One region of the Glaciimonas sp. GNP009 genome, then DNA from elsewhere that is predicted to be linked to it. Evidence: predicted binding sites of a transcription regulator. Region 1 holds the regulator's gene; the other holds the start of a gene.

Region 1 (11,838 bases):
GTGGAGTTGCGGCGGGCAACTTCAATCATCGCTGGTGAGTTCAACAAGTTATCAGCCAATATCTTGATGTCGTCCGAGAAGGTCGCGGAGAACAATAAGTTTTGACGTTTCTTCGGTAGCACGGCAAGAATTTTTTTAATGTCGCGGATGAAACCCATATCGAGCATACGATCGGCTTCGTCCAAGATCAAAATTTCAACATGCGTCAGATTAACCGTACCTTGTTGCATGTGGTCGAGTAATCGGCCTGGTGTGCACACCAGGATATCAACGCCATGTTTCAAAATTTTGATTTGCGGATTAATGCCAACACCGCCAAAAATAACCGCTGAAGTTAACGGCAAATATTTACCGTATAAACGCACGCTTTCTTCGACTTGTGCCGCGAGTTCGCGAGTCGGCGTCAAAATCAGTGCGCGAATTGGACGATGGGAACCAGTCGGGTTTGTTGGCGAAGTAGCCAGGCGGTGCAGGACGGGCAAGGTGAAGCCAGCGGTTTTTCCGGTGCCGGTTTGGGCGCCCGCAAGCAAATCTCCGCCAGCTAGCACGGCAGGAATTGCTTGCGCTTGAATTGGAGTAGGCGTTGTGTAGCCGTGCTCGGTAACAGCGCGAACGATGGCATCGGACAAGCCGAGTTCAGAAAATAACATGGAAGCTCAATAGAAGAATATCGGCCTGTCGCCGCTCGGGCGCCAGTCGCAGGCAAACGGGATTAATGAATTCAGGAACTAGCAAGCAATTGTTGAGACAGCTAAAAAGCCCTCTGAACTAAACTTTTCTCGCTCCCTTACGGCGACACTTGACTGGTGAATGGCCGCATAAGGCAGAAGTATAACAGCGAACAACAACAAACCGCGCGTTTGCGCGGCATCGTTCGAAATTTTTGGATTTCTCTCTCAGTCATTAAAAGTGTAGCGAAATTTTTATCGTTAGTGTTTTTCAATAGTGATTGAATTGCCATCGACCTTCATCGCATCGCACGGTGATTGGCAGCTAAATATCACAAAACATTTGGCGCTTTTGATGTGAAAACGGCATCATATAAAAACATATGATGCCGTCAGAGGCGTCGATCATTTGAGTCGATCAGTTGGTTCAAATCACGCCACTTTAGTGATATCCCTGAACCTATTCCCTTGTGACATTCTGGCCTCATCTTTAGGATAGGATGCCATTCAGTTTTTTTCTACTTTTTTGCGTATGGCGATAATAAACTAACCAATTGTGCGAATATTTTAGGGTTGCCAGCCAATACGTCGCCTTTGTAGAGGTAATCAGAATCCCCAACAAAGTTACCGACGATACCGCCAGATTCCGTAATCAGCAAAGTACCAGCCGCGATGTCCCACGGTTTTAAACCTTTTTCAAAAAAACCATCCAGGCGACCCGCTGCAACGTATGCCAGATCGAGCGCAGCCGAGCCGGGGCGGCGCAGACCAGCGCAGTTTTGTGTCATTACGCGGAACATTTTCATGTACTCGTCCATGACCGGCCCTTCGGTCTCGCGGAAAGGAAAGCCGGTTCCAATCAAGCCATCTGCAATGCGAGTGCGTTTGCTGACACGGATACGTTTTTCATTTAAGTAAGCGCCAGCGCCCTTGCTAGCGGTAAATAAATCATTACGAGTTGGGTCATAGATGACGGCTTGGGTAATTTGTCCACGATGCTGTAACGCAATCGACACGCAGTATTGTGGAAAGCCATGGATGAAGTTGGTAGTGCCATCGATTGGATCGATAATCCAGACGTTTTCGTTTTCGTCATGTAGATTGTCGGACGCACCGGACTCTTCGGCCAATATGGCGTGGTCTGGATAGGCGTTCTTCAAAATGTCAATAATTGCCGCTTCGGCATTTTTATCAACTTCAGTGACAAAATCGTTATGTGCTTTTTTTTCTACCTGAAGCAGGTCGAGATCGAAGGAGGCGCGCGAAATGACTGCGGCACCACGACGGGCGGCCTTGATGGCCGTATTGAGCATAGGATGCATATCTGGATTCGGTTCCGTTAAAATGGCGGCACTGTGCCTAATGGGAACAGAACCAACCTATATTATTAATAATGAGCGATGCAGGCCGTCTTGACGGTAACAAGGGCCTGACGGGCTATGCGGAATCGGCTGAAAAATGATCTGGTCAGGTCATGTTTCATCAGTTTCTCGACCAATAGCTGGCTATCGGTGCTGCGAATCTGGCAAAATCTGTCCTCGTTCAGTGCATTTTTCACTTTGATCCGGTCAGACCGACAGGCTCCCGGCTAATACTCCAAGACACTAAACATCAGCGTTTCCTGAAAATTAACCTGCGAATGACGCTATTTTAAATGAACCTGACAAAAACCAACACGTCTCTTTTCAATCGCCTACGCTTTGTACTGGTTGATACCAGTAGTCCCGGCAATGTTGGCGCAGCTGCACGTGCTATTAAAACAATGGGATTTTCCGAGCTGGTCCTGGTGAATCCCCGCTATCCGGACGTTTTACAGCGTGATGAGGCAATTGCATTAGCAAGCGGTGCGCAAGATATTCTATCGTCAGCCAGAATCGTCGAGACTGTCGAACAGGCCTTGATCGGGTGCAATTATGCAGCTGCGCTAAGTGCGCGCCTCCGCGAGTTTTCTCCACCTGTGATGGCACCAAGAGCGGTGGCGGCGCAACTAGCGACAGATAAAACCCTGACTGGGGCAATATTATTTGGAAGCGAGCGCTATGGTTTGCCGAATGAAATCGTCGAGAAATGTAATGTATTAATTAACATTCCGGCGAATCCCGATTATTCCTCCTTAAATTTATCGCAAGCGGTGCAAGTATTAGCTTATGAGTTTCGGGTCGCGGCTAGCGCTGAACAACCGCCTGGCGAGAGTGAGTCAAGTGACGAGATCGGATTTCACGGCGATACCGCTAATCTGATTGAGATTGAAGGTATGTTTGCCCATTTGGAAAAAGCACTGATTGAAATCGATTTTCTCGATCCGGCACATCCGAAAAAATTGATGCCACGCCTGAAGCGTTTGTTTGCACGCGCAGGGTTGGAAACTGAAGAGGTGAATATTTTGCGCGGTATCGCTAATCAGATTTTGACTAAGCGGCGGCGTCTTGATTGATGGAGAAATTTTTTCCGGGTGTTAAAAATTATTGCTTCAAAAGTAATTAAGGAATTTTTGAGTAGTTTTGATTAACGCTAAGAGATGCCGCTTTTCATCCTGAGAGGGGCTTTCAAATGCGCTATTTAGGTTAATTAGCTTACGTCTTCATTAAAAAGTGCGCCTTGATACGCTTGCAATTATCAGCTCTGATCGAGCCGATAATTGCATTTTTAAGGATTAGCCCCAGTTCCGCATTAATCCCACCACTAAGCCTTCTAACGCAAAGTCATCTTGATCTTCGCTGACAATGATCGGTTCAAATTCTGGATTTTCTGGTAGTAGTTGTATCGAAGAGCCAGTTTTTTTGTATCGCTTGACGGTGACGTCATCGCCCAGTCGTGCTACGACTATTTGACCGTTTCTCGCTGATTCCGTTTTTTTGACAGCTAGTAGATCCCCATCAAGAATACCGGCATCACGCATAGACATGCCGCGTACCTTCAGCAAGTAATCCGGTTTATCGCTAAAAAAGGTAGGATCAATGTTGTATCGTGCCTGAACGTGTTCCTGTGCCAGGATTGGTGATCCGGCAGCCACGCGTCCCACCAATGGAAGATTGAGTTGCATTAATGCAGGATGGGGTAAGGTAAATTGCTGCCCGATGTCATCATTATTGCGCTTACTAGTCGGGCTAGGGCCTTTTGCAAGAAGCCGTATTCCGCGAGACGTCCCCGGAGAAATTTCGATGGCGCCTTTGCGTGCAAGCGCCTGCAAATGCTCTTCAGCTGCATTGGCTGAGCGAAATCCTAACTCGGATGCGATTTCAGCGCGAGTCGGAGGGAAACCCGTGTTCTCAATAGCATCCCTGATGAGATCAAGTATTTGTTGTTGGCGTGCAGTTAATTTGATCATATTGATAGCGGTTGTCGAATAAGGGCTGGTGCGAGAATATGGCGTTCATGCTGCGATTTATGCTACCGGCGAACTGTGTATATAAACAGTCTGTATTTTTGTACAGTATTCAGTTGAATGCAAGTAAATTTGACAATCTATTTGTCTGTATGACGATCATGTGTATTGAGCATTGAGTTTTGAAGGATTTCACTGTATAGTTATCGACTTTCCTCTTCCCACACTCGTCTTGACGCCGGGGTGGGCTATTTTCAACAGTCCAAAAAGGAGCTTACATGCGTCATTATGAAATCGTGTTTATCGTCCATCCGGATCAAAGCGAGCAAGTGCCTGCAATGATCGAACGCTATAAGGGTATTGTCACTACACGTGGCGGTATCGTTCATCGCGTTGAAGATTGGGGTCGCCGTCAATTGGCTTACCTGATCCAAAAATTGGCAAAAGCACACTATGTTTGCTTGAACATCGAATGCGACAGCGAAACACTGACCGAAATCGAAACTGGCTTTAAGTTCAATGATGCTGTTTTGCGTCACCTGACGGTCAAGCTGAAAAAAGCTGAAACTGGCCCATCGCCAATGATGAAGGCTGTGCAAAAGGAAGATGCTGCTAAAAGCCATCGTACTGAAGCACCAGCTGCGCCAGCATCAGCCCCGGCAGCCGCCTAATTTTGCCGATTAACTTGCATTCATTGCGTCACCATTTTCCAAATAGACCGGAGTGAATCAACTCAACAACGCGCTTCAATTGGTTGCCGAAATCGCAGAGCGCGAAGTATTGCGTTATACGCCAGCGGGTATCCCGATCGTTTCAGCAATATTGCTGAGTCGTTCGTCACCACATGAAGCGGGTATCCAACGTCAGGTTGAGTTCGAAATTGCCGCTCTTGCCATAGGCGAGATATCGGGGCGATTCAATCAGACGGTATTGGGTGGTCAGTACTGGTTCACAGGATTTTTGGCACGCAAGAGTCGCAACGGTAAAAGTCTGGTATTTCACATCACTGAATTTGCTGCAGCTGAAACTGCGGCCTAATTATTTATACAGGAGCCTCAAATGGCATTCGGTAAAAAGTTCGATAAAAGCAAACTGAAAAACAAGCGTCAACAACAAAACCCGCTGTTCAAGCGTAAAAAGTTTTGTCGTTTCACAGCAGCACACGTTGCTAGCGTTGATTACAAAGACGTCGATACGTTGAAAGATTTTGTTCAGGAAAATGGCAAAATTATGCCAGCACGCCTGACAGGTACTAAGGCAATTTACCAACGTCAAGTTGACACCGCGATCAAACGCGCGCGTTTCCTTGCGTTGTTGCCTTACACCGATCTGCACAACGTTTAATTGACGACTTGAAATAGGAGAAAAACATGCAAATTATTCTGTTAGAAAAAGTCGTTAATGTCGGCAATCTTGGTGAAGTCGTTCGTGTAAAAGATGGTTATGCACGTAACTTTCTAATTCCACAACGTCTTGCTCGCCGTGCTACAACTTCAGCAATTGCTGAATTTGAAGTTAAACGCGCAGAGTTGGAAAAAACTGCAGCTGCTAAATTGGCAGCCGCCCAAGCGCAAGGCGAAAAATTGAACGGTTTGACCGTGAAGATTTCGCAAAAATCAGGTGTTGATGGCCGTTTGTTCGGTTCTGTTACCAATGCTGATATCGCTGAAGCGTTGACCAAGCAAGGTTTTGCTGTTGAAAAATCGCAAGTGCGTTTGCCAGTCGGTCCTTTGAAGATCGTTGGCGACCACGCCGTTGCTGTATCTTTGCACACTGACGTCCTGGTTGATGTGACTGTTGCTGTGATCGGCGAGCACGCTTAATTTGATTGAGTGCGCTACGAGTATTTGTTGAAATGTTAAAAAGCCGGGTTCTCCCGGCTTTTTTATTGTCCTTTTTTTGGTTTACTGCAACAGAGCTAAACTTGTAAGCAGGTATAATTCGCGCCATGCCACCTTCAGATCCACAGTTAGATTCACTACGCGTACCACCCCATTCAATCGAAGCGGAGCAATCCGTTTTGGGCGGGTTGCTTCTCGATAATGCCTCTTGGGATAGAATCGCCGATTTCGTTCGTGCAGACGACTTCTATCGGTACGACCATCGCATTATTTTTCAACATATCGTCAAGTTGATCAATAACTCCAGACCAGCGGATGTCATTACCGTATTTGAGTCGCTTGGTAGTACCGGCAAGGCAGAGGAGGTCGGCGGTTTGACTTATCTCAATGCGCTGGCTCAAAATACGCCCTCGGCCGCTAATATTCGCCGCTATGCCGAAATTGTGCGCGACCGTGGCATCTTGCGTAAGTTGATTACAGTGGCAGATGAAATATCGGGCCAGGCTTTCAGTCCGCAGGGCAAAGAAGTGAAGCAGATGCTGGATGAGGCTGAGTCGAAGATTTTTGCTATTGCCGAAGAGGGTTCGCGTGGCGCACAAGGTTTTCAAGAAATCCAACCTTTATTGACTCAGGTTGTCGAGCGCATTGACGAACTATATAGCCGCGACAATCAAAGCGAAATTACCGGGGTACCAACCGGCTTTGCTGATCTTGATAAAATGACATCTGGCTTGCAGCCTGGCGACCTTATTATTGTTGCTGGCCGCCCATCGATGGGAAAAACGGCGTTTTCTATCAATATTGGTGAGACTGTCGCTATAGAGAGTGGACTGCCAGTTGCCGTGTTCTCTATGGAAATGGGCGGCACGCAATTAGCGATGCGTATGCTGGGCTCTGTTGGTCGACTTGATCAGCATCGTCTGCGTACGGGACGACTGAATGATGAGGATTGGCCACGCTTGACGCATGCAATCCAAAAAATGAATGATGCACAGCTATATATTGATGAAACGCCAGCCTTAAGCTCAATGGAACTTCGGGCGCGTGCGCGCCGGTTATCTCGACAGTGCGGTAAGTTAGGATTGATCATCATCGATTACTTGCAGTTGATGTCAGGGAATACGGCAGGTGAAAATCGTGCTACTGAAATTTCTGAAATATCACGAAATTTAAAAGGCTTGGCGAAAGAATTACAGTGCCCGGTGATCGCGTTATCTCAGTTGAATCGCTCCTTGGAGCAACGTCCAAATAAACGTCCGATCATGTCAGACTTGCGTGAATCAGGTGCGATTGAACAGGATGCTGATGTTATTTTGTTTATTTATCGTGATGAAGTGTACAACCCTGACTCTCAGGAAAAAGGTACAGCGGAAATCATTGTTGGTAAACAACGTAATGGACCAATTGGTAGCTTGAGACTGACGTTTCTTGGACAATACACAAAATTTGAGAACTATGCCGGTGGCCTTGCCGCTCCGCAGGGTGGAGACTAATGCCTTGGCATAACGTTGTAATGTTTATTGATGCATCATTTTTGCTGCCAGGTAACAGGCATTAGATTGACGAGTTCCTTGTATTACAGCACAGATTTAATCCAGATTTAATGAAGAAGAGAGAGAAAATATGTTTGCACGATTGATGCCCACCGAGGGCAAATTCTTTGAGCTCTTTAACCAACATGCCGAGTTGTGCGTAAAGGGTGCGAAAGAAATGGTGGCATTGATGACCAATTTCGACGATCTGGAAATTCGGGTCCACGCCATTGAAAGCATCGAAAAACAAGCCGACAAGATTACTTATGCAGCGATTGATATGCTGCACAAGACGTTCATTACGCCAATTGATCGTGACGATATCCATAAACTGATCACGCGTATGGATGACATCCTTGATTTATTAGAGGATGCAGCACAGACGATCTCGCTTTACGATATTAAGGCAATTACGCCCGAGGCAAAGCGCCTGGCAGAATTATGTTTAGCTTGTGCAGAAAAAGTAAAGTCAGCGGTCGCTTTACTACACAACATGGACAACTCGACAAAAATTCTGGAAATTTGTGCAGAGATTGATCGTCTCGAGTCAGATGCGGATCATGTCATGCGTGCCGCGATGTCAAAGCTTTTCCGCGACGAACCGGATGTACGTACGTTGATTAAATTAAAAGCAATTTATGAAATTTTGGAAACAGTGACGGATCGTTGTGAAGACGTCGCCAACATCATTGAAGGCATCATCGTAGAAAACGCCTAAGGTTTTTCGCCACAGCACGGTTGAAATAACGTGCTGAGCCATGGTGGGGCAGCTAACTCAGCTGCCGTCTACGATAATAAGTGTCAATACTTATCGTGCCACCTCGATGTATTTAAAACGACTCAATTTTCCATGCAAACTCTTCATATCAGTATTTACGTTCTTGCTTTCCTTGTTGCGCTGGCGTTAGTGTTCGACTTTATGAACGGCTTTCATGACGCCGCGAATGCTATCGCCACGGTGGTCTCCACAGGTGTTTTGAAGCCGCAACAGGCTGTCGCAATGGCCGCAGTGTTTAACTTTGTAGCGATCGCGGTTTTCCAGCTACATGTCGCTGCCACGGTCGGAAAGGGCACCATTCACGCTGAAGTGGTCGACCATTACGTTGTGTTCGGCGCACTGATCGGCGCTATTTGTTGGAATATTTTAACTTGGTACTATGGAATTCCCTCGTCGTCGTCGCACGCGCTGATTGGTGGTTTGGTTGGTGCGGCAGTAGCTAAAGCGGGTACGGGCGCGTTGATTTCTTCTGGCCTCATTAAAACTATCGCTTTTATTGTTCTGTCACCGTTGCTTGGATTTGTTTTCGGCTCGATTATGATGGTGCTGGTGTCCTGGATTTTTGTACGCTCAACGCCACGCAAGGTCGATAAGTGGTTCCGTCGTTTGCAATTGGTGTCCGCTTCTATGTATAGCCTCGGTCACGGCGGTAATGACGCACAAAAAACTATCGGTGTCATTTGGATGCTATTGATCGCGGCTGGTGTTTCAAACGGCTCTGATTCATTGCCGCCTTGGTGGGTGATTTTATCTTGTTATAGCGCTATTAGTCTCGGAACACTTTTCGGTGGCTGGCGTATTGTTAAAACGATGGGACAAAAAATCACCAAGCTGAAGCCGGTTGGTGGGTTTTGTGCCGAAACAGGCGGTGCTATTACTCTGTTTATGGCGACCATTTTGGGTGTGCCGGTATCTACTACTCACACAATTACCGGTGCGATTGTCGGCGTTGGCGCGTCGCGCAAAATGTCGGCAGTCCGATGGGGTGTTGCGAGTAATATTGTTTGGGCCTGGATTTTTACGATTCCGGCCTCGGCATTTATTGCCGCAATTGCCTGGTGGATCGGTAAGCAATTTTTATAAAACCATGATCAGTGAGTGAAGTTACAGAGCTATATAGCGGGCCATGCAGATAGATTTGCATGGCCCGCTTCCGTTCACAGAGACACATTATTTTAGCTGTATTGATCCAGACAAAAGGTAAATTTAGACTCGAATGCCGTTGAACGCATGACGGATAAAATGTGGGCATAATCAAACCGAGGTTAAATTGCGTTGATGCTTTTCTGGTTGCAGTGCGGCCGAGGTGGTTATTTCAAAAATTATTTTTACGGTCAAATCGACGAGAACAACGCAACTTGGTGATCTTTGATCAAGGGTTATCCTGTCCAAGATAGTCTGTACTATGCATATATTCTCGGTCCTCGACCGTGAGCATATTGGCCCATGCGGCTTCTTCCCCCGGCTGCGGAAGCACATGACCAAACTCCACCATCATATCTGGTGGCAAATCTGATAAATAGACCCAGATGTATCGCTGATGTAATGACGCCGCATTGGCTATTTCGCTCACCAATTTTTCTATAAGTACTTTTTTGAGCTCGAGGCTGCGAGCTCGTATGACGCCATGAACGAACAGATGATTGGCTTGTAACGGACGGCCACCAAGATAGTAGTCCTCCGCAGCTTTTTCAGTGAACATCACTTGTGCAAAGAAATTGTCTGCTCCCGTCACTTCGCTGTGGGCACTGGTGATTGCTCGGGCGACGCTGGCTTTTACGGGAACGGTGAGGCAATGATGGGATGTATAGACCTGATAGGTTGGCATGATGCGTCTCCTTTGAGAAATATATGTTGCGGGATAATGAGATCGTATTTAGCGCTAATAGCCATGATTGATGACTCTGACAGTGTGGCAACAACGTAGTATAGGTCAGGCCTTATAAGTTGGTTGCTATAGGGAATGGCAGTCAAATGTGAGGCACAATAAGATCGTCAAAGCAATTAGAAGGTTCGGGTAACATTGTGTCACCGGTTCCACACAAGCCTCGTTTTGGTGAGCAATTTTCCAAGATCAGTTCGCTGTTGCGAGAGCTGAACAACTATCACTTCGTAGGGCGAACGCCGCCTGTGCTGATTGCCCCGTGGCAGAACGATTCAGTTGCCGTCGAATTCATCATTTTTCCTAGGATGCTACAATTCAAAGATGTTACACAAGATATATTTTCCTAAGGCGAATACATCGCCGCATACCCGCAATCTTAGCGGTAAATGGTCTGTTTTGATCATAAAATAAATCCGTATATTTTGAACATTGGAAAACAACATGGAACATCGACGACTCGGTAAATCAGGCCTGCGTGTGCCTGCACTTAGCTTTGGCACCGCAACCTTTGGTGGCAGCAATGATTTTTTTAAAGCATGGGGAAGTACGGATACGAGCGGCGCGGCGCGCCTGATCGACGTTTGCCTGGAGCACGGGGTATCGATGTTTGATACCGCCGACGTATATTCAGATGGTATGTCCGAACAGATATTGGGCGAAGCGATTAAGGGTAAGCGTAGTCGTTTGCTCATTTCAACCAAGGCCACCTTTCCGGTGGGTGATGGAGCAAACGATTTCGGTTCGTCGCGTCAGCATCTGGTCGAAGCGGTCGAGAATTCATTGAAACGCCTCGGTACGGATCACATCGATCTTCTTCAGTTACACGGTCAAGATAACAATACGCCAGTAGAAGAGACCATGGCAACCTTGGATCAGCTAGTCCGATCGGGCAAGGTACGCTATATCGGTGGATCGAATTTTTCTGGCTGGCACCTGATGAAATCTCTCGCCGTGTCTGAGCGCTATGGCTATCCGCGGCACGTTGCGCATCAGGTTTATTACTCACTGCTCAATCGTGACTATGAGTGGGAGCTAATGCCGCTGGGCGTGGATCAAGGGGTCGGTGCGCTGATTTGGAGCCCATTGGGTTGGGGGAAGCTGACCGGCAAGATACGCCGCAATCAACCTGCCAAGCCTGGCACTCGTGCGCACGACATTGCCGGGACGGGGCCACATTTCGAAGAGGAGCGGCTTTTTCGTATCGTTGATGCGCTCGATACCATTGCCGAAGAGTCCGGCAAGACAATTCCACAGATAGCGCTGAACTGGCTACTACAAAGAGAGACCGTGTCCAGTGTCATCATCGGCGCGCGTGACGAGAAACAGCTGATTGAGAATATCGGCGCTACTGGCTGGCAGTTAAGTGTCGAACAAGTCGCCTTGCTGGATCTTGCCAGTGATGTGGCACCAGTATATCCAGTATGGCACCAACGTGAGTTCCCTATGCTGAACGAACGCTTGAGCAAAAATCTTATTTGATCGTCGTGTTGGGCGATCAGGATTTACTCATGCAAAACGTTATTGAAGTAGCGTGATGTCCTGGGGTTTTAGTTCGAAACTATTTCTGATGCAATTTGCTAGATACACTTGAGGTAACGTCATTATAAAAAAATGGATGATGTGTATTTTTATACGCTTCATCCATTTTTTATATTTGTCGTAGTAAAGATTTCACTACTCAGAAACGCAGCTCTTCTATCGAGGTCTAATGAGCGCCGCCTGCATCAATAGGTCCAGTTGACCGTATAGGCTTGGTTAACCACACTAGCGCTACTAAAAATAAAAACAAGATCGCTGATATCCAAAAAA
Region 2 (6,871 bases), 3.2 Mb from region 1:
CCGTAAAGGTTTACCGACCTGATTGCGTTCCCGCGCCAGTTCTAAAATGTTGAGTAAGCCATTGATATTTAATGTCCATGCTTTCAACGGTGCTTGCTCGCCGGTGACCGATAACATCGCGGCCAATTGGTAGACCTGTGTAATCTCATAACGGTTGATTACTTCTGCAAGCAGATTGCTATTGAGTACGTCGAGACGCTCGTAGCAAGCCGCGCCATACGAACTGGAAGGGCTGATATCGGCCGCGATGATATTGGCGGCACCATGTTTTTCTACGAGCGCATCCACTAACTCGCTGCCAATTTGACCGTTAGCACCAATGACCAGAATCTTTTCCATTTTGTTTTCCGTCTTAATGTTTCAAGAGGCCGAGCTCATGGCCGACTTGCGCAAATGCTGCTAATGCCAGATCGAGTTGTTGCGTGCTGTGGGCGGCCGACATTTGTACGCGCACCCGCGCCTGGCCCATTGGTACGACCGGATAGAAAAAGCCGGTAACCAGAATGCCCAATGCATACAAGCGTTGCGCAAATTGTTGGGCTATCGGCGCATCGAATAGCATCACCGGCACAATCGGATGCGTACCCGGTTTGATGGTGAAGCCCAACTGAGTGATTTCGCGCCGGAAATGCTCCGTGTTTGCCTGCAAACGATCACGTAACTCGGTCGAGTTTGAAAGCATATTTAATACCGTCAACGAGGTCCCTGCTATGGATGGTGCCAACGTGTTGGAAAACAAATAGGGGCGAGATTTTTGCCGCAATGTTTCAATCACTTCACGCCGTGCAGCGGTAAAACCACCCATTGCACCGCCGAGTGCTTTACCGAGCGTTCCGGTGATGATATCTATCCGACCCATCACATGATGATGCTCGTGCGTACCGCGTCCGGTCGAACCCATGAAGCCCGACGCGTGGCATTCATCGATCATCACCAGTGCGCCGTATTTGTCAGCCAGATCGCAGATTTTGTCGAGCTGTGCAATCGTGCCATCCATCGAAAATACACCGTCAGTGACAATGACCTTATGACGCTTGTCGCCAGCCGCCTGCAACTGAATTTCGAGATCGGTCATGTCGTTATGGGTGTACCGAAAACGCGCGGCCTTGCACAGACGAATGCCATCAATGATTGATGCGTGATTCAGTGTGTCGGAGATGATCGCGTCTTGCTCGTCAAATAATGGCTCGAACAAGCCGCCGTTGGCATCAAATGCCGCCGCGTACAAGATCGTGTCTTCCATCCCGAGGAATCTAGACAAGGCTTGCTCCAATTGCTTGTGCACGGTTTGCGTGCCGCAAATAAAGCGTACCGAGGATAAACCGTAACCATATTGCTTGGTGGCATCAATCGACGCCTGAACCAATTTTTCTTCGCCGGAGAGGCCGAGATAATTGTTCGCACAAAGATTGATTAGAGTGCGGCCGTCGTCACAGACAACTTCGGCGCCCTGACGCGAATTGATAACGCGTTCCGGCTTATAAAGTCCTTGCTCGCGCAGAGCGTTCAGGTTGGTGTCGAGACTGGCGAAGAAGCTTGCTTTTGAGGATGTCGGCGTCATTTCAATTCCTTGTCGTTTTTTATGCAGACGGTTTTAATACCCACGGTTTTAATGTTCACTATCTATCTTAAAACTTGTACGGCGATCGTGTGCATTTTCGTATTGTGAGCGGTTGCCCAAGGCCAAATGACGGCCCCATTTATCGTTTTGAGTCTTATGTCTTTTGTCAATTTTGTAACCATAAATGTGGCTGTAAAATCCGGTAGCGGAACGCTTTAGCAAACGGCGTCGGCCTACGCTTAACACCTAGTGGGGTATTGGGACCTATTTGATCTATTATCGACTGTTGCATCTGTTACTATGAAGTTCAATATAAAGATATGAATCCACTATATCGAACAAATATTCAATATAGTGGATATTAACGACTGCCATTAAACATAGCAAGTAAATTTATGCATTCACCTATTGCTCACAACACACCACCCGAAGTCGGCGCGACGCTTCAACGGCTACGGCTTAAGCGCGGTCTGACGCTTGACGATTTGTCGCGTGCGGCCGGCGTGTCTAAATCCATGCTGTCGCAAATTGAACGTGAAAAAGCGAATCCGACCATAGCGGTGACATGGCGATTGGCCAACGCTTTAGGTATTGGTATAGAAGAATTGCTCGCTACCGAAACGTCGGAACGGGAAGCTATTCACATCATGGAACCGCACGAAACGCCTACTTTGCCTGGTCTTCACGCTGGTTACGTCCTGCGCATTCTCGGGCCGATGGAATTGGCCGGCAAATATGAATGGTACGAATTGACGTTGGCACCGGAAGGGGCATTAGTTTCCACACCGCACGATCCTGGCACGATGGAGCATTTAACGTTGTTGAATGGTGGTGTCGAGGTCGTCGTGGATGGCGTGAAGAAAAAGCTGAAAATTGGTGGCACTGCACGCTACCCCGCCGACAAAAATCATGTGATACGTAACACAGGAAAAACCGAGGCGAGAGCTCTATTGGTAGTGATTCACCGATAAATCCAGAGGGCTTACGCAAATCGCCTAAGCGGCGTTTTGCTCTCCTGGCCGCGTTTTGCTTTCCTTGCCGCTGCTAGCCCCGGTACTGGCGTACTGTCTGCGTCGGCAGGGTTGGCAAGCCCGTTGCTAGGACGGTTAGTTTGTATCCTCTTGCATCAAGATTTCAACCAAAATTCCACACGGGTTTACAATGCGGGTAAAGAAAGTGGTTGCAGCTGGTTTGCAACATTATCTAACTTTAAGTTTACAACGCTTGCAATTCGCACTGTTTTTTTATACAGTACTGTTTATTAATACAGTCTTACACCCCTTTTGCCGAAAGAAAATCCATGGACGATAAAAAATCCGCAGCAAATCCTGATAAAAGCAAGGCACTTGCCGCAGCATTGGCACAAATCGAAAAGCAATTCGGCAAGGGTTCGATCATGCGCATGGAAGATGGTGCCGTGGTCGAAGAGGTCCAGGTCGTTTCCACTGGTTCATTAGGTCTTGATATTGCGCTAGGCGTTGGCGGATTGCCGCGCGGTCGTGTGGTCGAAATCTATGGCCCTGAATCATCCGGTAAAACCACGCTGACCCTGCAAACCATTGCTGAAATGCAAAAGCTGGGCGGCACCTGTGCGTTTATTGATGCAGAACATGCGCTTGACGTCGGTTACGCTCAAAAGCTTGGGATCAATCTGGCAGACCTGCTGATTTCACAACCGGATACTGGTGAACAGGCGCTTGAAATTACCGATGCGCTGGTCCGTTCCGGCGGTGTAGATCTGATTGTTATCGATTCCGTTGCCGCATTGACGCCACGCGCCGAAATCGAAGGCGACATGGGCGATTCCTTGCCGGGCTTGCAAGCGCGTCTGATGTCACAAGCATTGCGTAAATTGACTGGCAGCATTAATCGCACGAATACACTGGTGATTTTTATTAACCAGATTCGGATGAAGATTGGTGTCATGTTTGGTAATCCGGAAACAACAACCGGCGGTAACGCACTGAAGTTTTACGCTTCGGTCCGCCTGGATATTCGTCGTACTGGCTCAATTAAATCAGGCGACGAAGTGATCGGTAACGAAACACGCGTAAAAGTTGTGAAGAACAAAATCGCACCACCGTTTAAGGAAGCGCATTTCGACATTCTGTACGGTACAGGTACTTCGCGTGAAGGCGAAATTCTGGATCTTGGATCGGATGCCAAAATCGTTGAAAAATCAGGTGCCTGGTACAGTTATAACGGCGAGCGTATTGGTCAAGGTAAAGACAACGCCCGTAACTACCTGAAAGAGCGCCCAGAACTGGCACGTGAAATCGAAAACAAAGTACGTGCATCACTAGGCGTACCATTACTAGAGGGCGCAGTGTCGACAGAAACCGACAAAGCCGCTGAGAAAGCAGCAAAAGCCGCTGAAAAAGCAGCAGCCAAAGAAGCTGCAGCGTTAGCCGCAAAAGTAGAGTAATCAAAGAAAAGTGAATCGGTCGGGTGGCGCATGGCTCCTCGTCCGATTTTTATTTTGTTCTTGATGAGTGCAAAATAAGTGTGATAAGTGTGATGAGTGTTAAGTGAGGTTATAGCTTTCTCCTGACTCCTTATGTGCTTTTAAGATTGCGTTTTAAACAAGGTTGCGACGCTGCAAACTTAATGTGCTGTCGTAAAAGCGAACCCAACGTTTTGTAACGTTTTGTTTTTGGGAAATATTTTTTAATAAGGCGGGCCGTGTTACCTGACCCGCATCCAGTAATGGCAAAACCAACAGTCAGTCTGAAGGGCAGGGCGCTTCGTTACTTATCGATGCGTGAGCATAGCCGTATCGAGTTAAAGCGTAAGTTATCGCGTTACGTCGAAGAGGGCGATGACATAGAGGTTTTGCTCGATTGGCTTGAGGAGTCTAAATTTTTATCTCAAGAACGCTTCTCCGAATCTCTTATTAATCGGCGCTCTGGACGTTATGGCAATAGCCGCATCGTGATGGAATTAAAAAGTCACGGTATCGCCGCCGATGCGATTAGTGCGGTTAAATCACAGCTTGCAGAAGGCGAATTTGCCCGCGCCCGCGAAGTGTGGGTGAGGAAATTTGGGCGTCAACCGCTTAATGCTATCGAACGCGGCAAACAGATGCGGTTTTTATTGCAGCGCGGATTTTCTCATCGGGCGGTGCAAGCTGCGATTAACAGCGTTGGTGATGACGATGCGTTCGAGCCCGTTGAATCTGATGAAGTTGGGATTGTTTAGGGCGGACATCAACATATTATTGCCACCGGTTCGGTCCTAATTTGGGCCTTAACCTAATTTGGTTCTTATGATGCCGAAGACGTCTGATGCGTCTAATAGAGTGGATTTTCGACGATCCTCGTACAATCCTTGTACATGCCTGTACATCCTCGCACATTCTTTCATATACGTGATTTAAAGAGCTTAAATCGCCCATACGCGGGCGGCCATGCAAATTTACCGTAACTAGGTCATACTGTGAGATTGTTGCAACGCACACAAACTCACCTATTCACTACATCTGTGCTACACTTTTGTGGTTTTTTGCAAACCGCAGGAGCGGCAGCTACTATAGAAACTGTAGTAGCGATAAGCAAAGCAGACCAAAAAAATGTCCCTATTACCTCCTACTTCTCGCAGGGCGCTGACACATACGCGCACCATACAAGTCGACGCGTTTATTCGTGACGATGGCTTATGGGAGTTGGACGCGCACATTACCGATATTAAAGCCAGTGATCTTGAGTTGCCGCACGGAATTTTGCCAGCCGGCGAGGCTGTGCACGATTTATGGCTGCGTTTAACGCTAGACAATCTCTACACCATTACCGAGGTCGCGGTGCATTCTGAGGCCATGCCTTATCCCGGACATTGCAATACCGTCTCCCCTGCCTACAATCAATTAGTTGGCCTGAATCTGTTAAAAGGATTTCGCTATACGTTGAAAGAGCGTGTCGGTGGTGCGCTGGCTTGCACTCATCTGACTGAGCTTGCTCAAATATTGCCGACTGTTGCGCTTCAAGCGTTTTCTGGTGAAACGAGTGTTGGCAGCACGGCACCTACACGGTTGAGTACAGGAGACAAAAAACCATTTCAGGTAGGAAGTTGCTACGCGCTGCGGAGGGATGGAGCGGTTGTCGCGCAATTTTATCCAAAGTGGGCGTCCGCGCGGCCAGAAATTCCTGAGACACAATCCAACATGCCAGTTAGTAAGCCCCCGGACATACAGTCCGAACCCCGTTAGTGTCGTTAATGATTTTGTTGTAATTTAATTCTTAGTGCATTTATCTAGTCCAACCAGCAAGTTAATTTAAATCAGCGTCAGAAGGGAAGCTCGCATGAAAATCCATGAGTATCAGGGCAAAGAAATTCTCCGTAAATTTGGGGTAACAACACCGCGCGGTATTCCGTGCCTGAGCGTCGATGAGGCAGTTAAAGCTGCTGAAACTCTCGGCGGTTCGGTATGGGTCGTGAAGGCACAAATTCATGCAGGTGGTCGCGGTAAAGGCGGCGGCGTGAAAGTGGCTAAATCGCTTGAACAAGTTCGCGAATACGCTAATGAAATCCTGGGCATGCAGCTGATCACGCATCAAACTGGCCCAGAAGGTCAAAAAGTGCGTCGTTTGTTGATCGAAGAGGGCGCAGACATCAAGCAAGAACTATACGTCAGTATGGTAACTGACCGTGTTAGTCAACGCGTGGTGCTGATGGCATCGAGCGAAGGCGGCATGGACATTGAAGAAGTTGCTGAAAGTCATCCGGAAAAAATTCATCAGGTCGTCATTGATCCATCGACAGGACTCACTGACGCAGAAGCGGACAGTATTTCCGCAAAAATCGGCGTACCAGCGGGTTCTATTGCTGACGCTCGGGTACAACTGCAAGGTCTATACAAAGCTTATTGGGATACCGATTGCTCATTGGCCGAAATCAACCCGCTGATCGTCACTGGCTCTGGCAAAATTATTGCTTTGGACGCGAAGTTTAACTTTGATCCTAACGCTTTGTATCGCCAACCTGAAATCGTTGCTTATCGCGATCTGGACGAAGAAGACCCAGCAGAAGTCGAAGCATCGAAATTTGATCTGGCATACATCTCACTCGACGGTAACATCGGTTGCCTGGTAAATGGCGCTGGTCTGGCGATGGCCACGATGGACACGATCAAATTGTTCGGCGGCGAGCCAGCGAACTTCCTTGATGTAGGCGGTGGTGCTACAGCAGAAAAAGTGACTGAAGCATTTAAGATCATGCTGAAGAATCCAAGTTTGAAGGCAATTCTGGTCAATATTTTCGGCGGTATCATGCGTTGTGACGTGATCGCTGAAGGCGTGATCGCTGCATCGAAGGCGG

The links. Region 1 encodes LexA, which represses DNA repair genes until DNA is damaged. Its sites were predicted from a motif close to ACTGTATNNNNATACAGT; they were not measured.
Region 2: the regulator LexA is predicted to act here: its motif matches at 2,797-2,814, upstream of recA (recombinase RecA).

Annotation. Positions count from the first base shown of each region.
Region 1 is NZ_JBTGUV010000004.1:4,779,312-4,791,149, forward strand. Features, by position in the region: gene ACXX82_RS22000 (DEAD/DEAH box helicase) at 1-650, opposite strand, end outside; gene ACXX82_RS22005 (inositol monophosphatase family protein) at 1,187-1,990, opposite strand; gene ACXX82_RS22010 (RNA methyltransferase) at 2,323-3,102, shown strand; gene lexA (transcriptional repressor LexA) at 3,322-3,996, opposite strand; gene rpsF (30S ribosomal protein S6) at 4,272-4,664, shown strand; gene priB (primosomal replication protein N) at 4,717-5,031, shown strand; gene rpsR (30S ribosomal protein S18) at 5,053-5,337, shown strand; gene rplI (50S ribosomal protein L9) at 5,364-5,816, shown strand; gene ACXX82_RS22040 (replicative DNA helicase) at 5,942-7,327, shown strand; gene ACXX82_RS22045 (DUF47 domain-containing protein) at 7,458-8,084, shown strand; gene ACXX82_RS22050 (inorganic phosphate transporter) at 8,217-9,227, shown strand; gene ACXX82_RS22055 (tautomerase family protein) at 9,517-9,972, opposite strand; gene ACXX82_RS22060 (aldo/keto reductase) at 10,471-11,508, shown strand; gene ACXX82_RS22065 (DHA2 family efflux MFS transporter permease subunit) at 11,735-11,838, opposite strand, start outside.
Region 2 is NZ_JBTGUV010000004.1:1,630,616-1,637,486, reverse strand. Features, by position in the region: gene ACXX82_RS08175 (NAD-dependent epimerase/dehydratase family protein) at 1-339, opposite strand, end outside; gene kbl (glycine C-acetyltransferase) at 353-1,561, opposite strand; gene ACXX82_RS08165 (helix-turn-helix domain-containing protein) at 1,957-2,532, shown strand; gene recA (recombinase RecA) at 2,862-3,986, shown strand; gene recX (recombination regulator RecX) at 4,268-4,759, shown strand; gene ACXX82_RS08150 (DUF2889 domain-containing protein) at 5,130-5,762, shown strand; gene sucC (ADP-forming succinate--CoA ligase subunit beta) at 5,833-6,871, shown strand, end outside.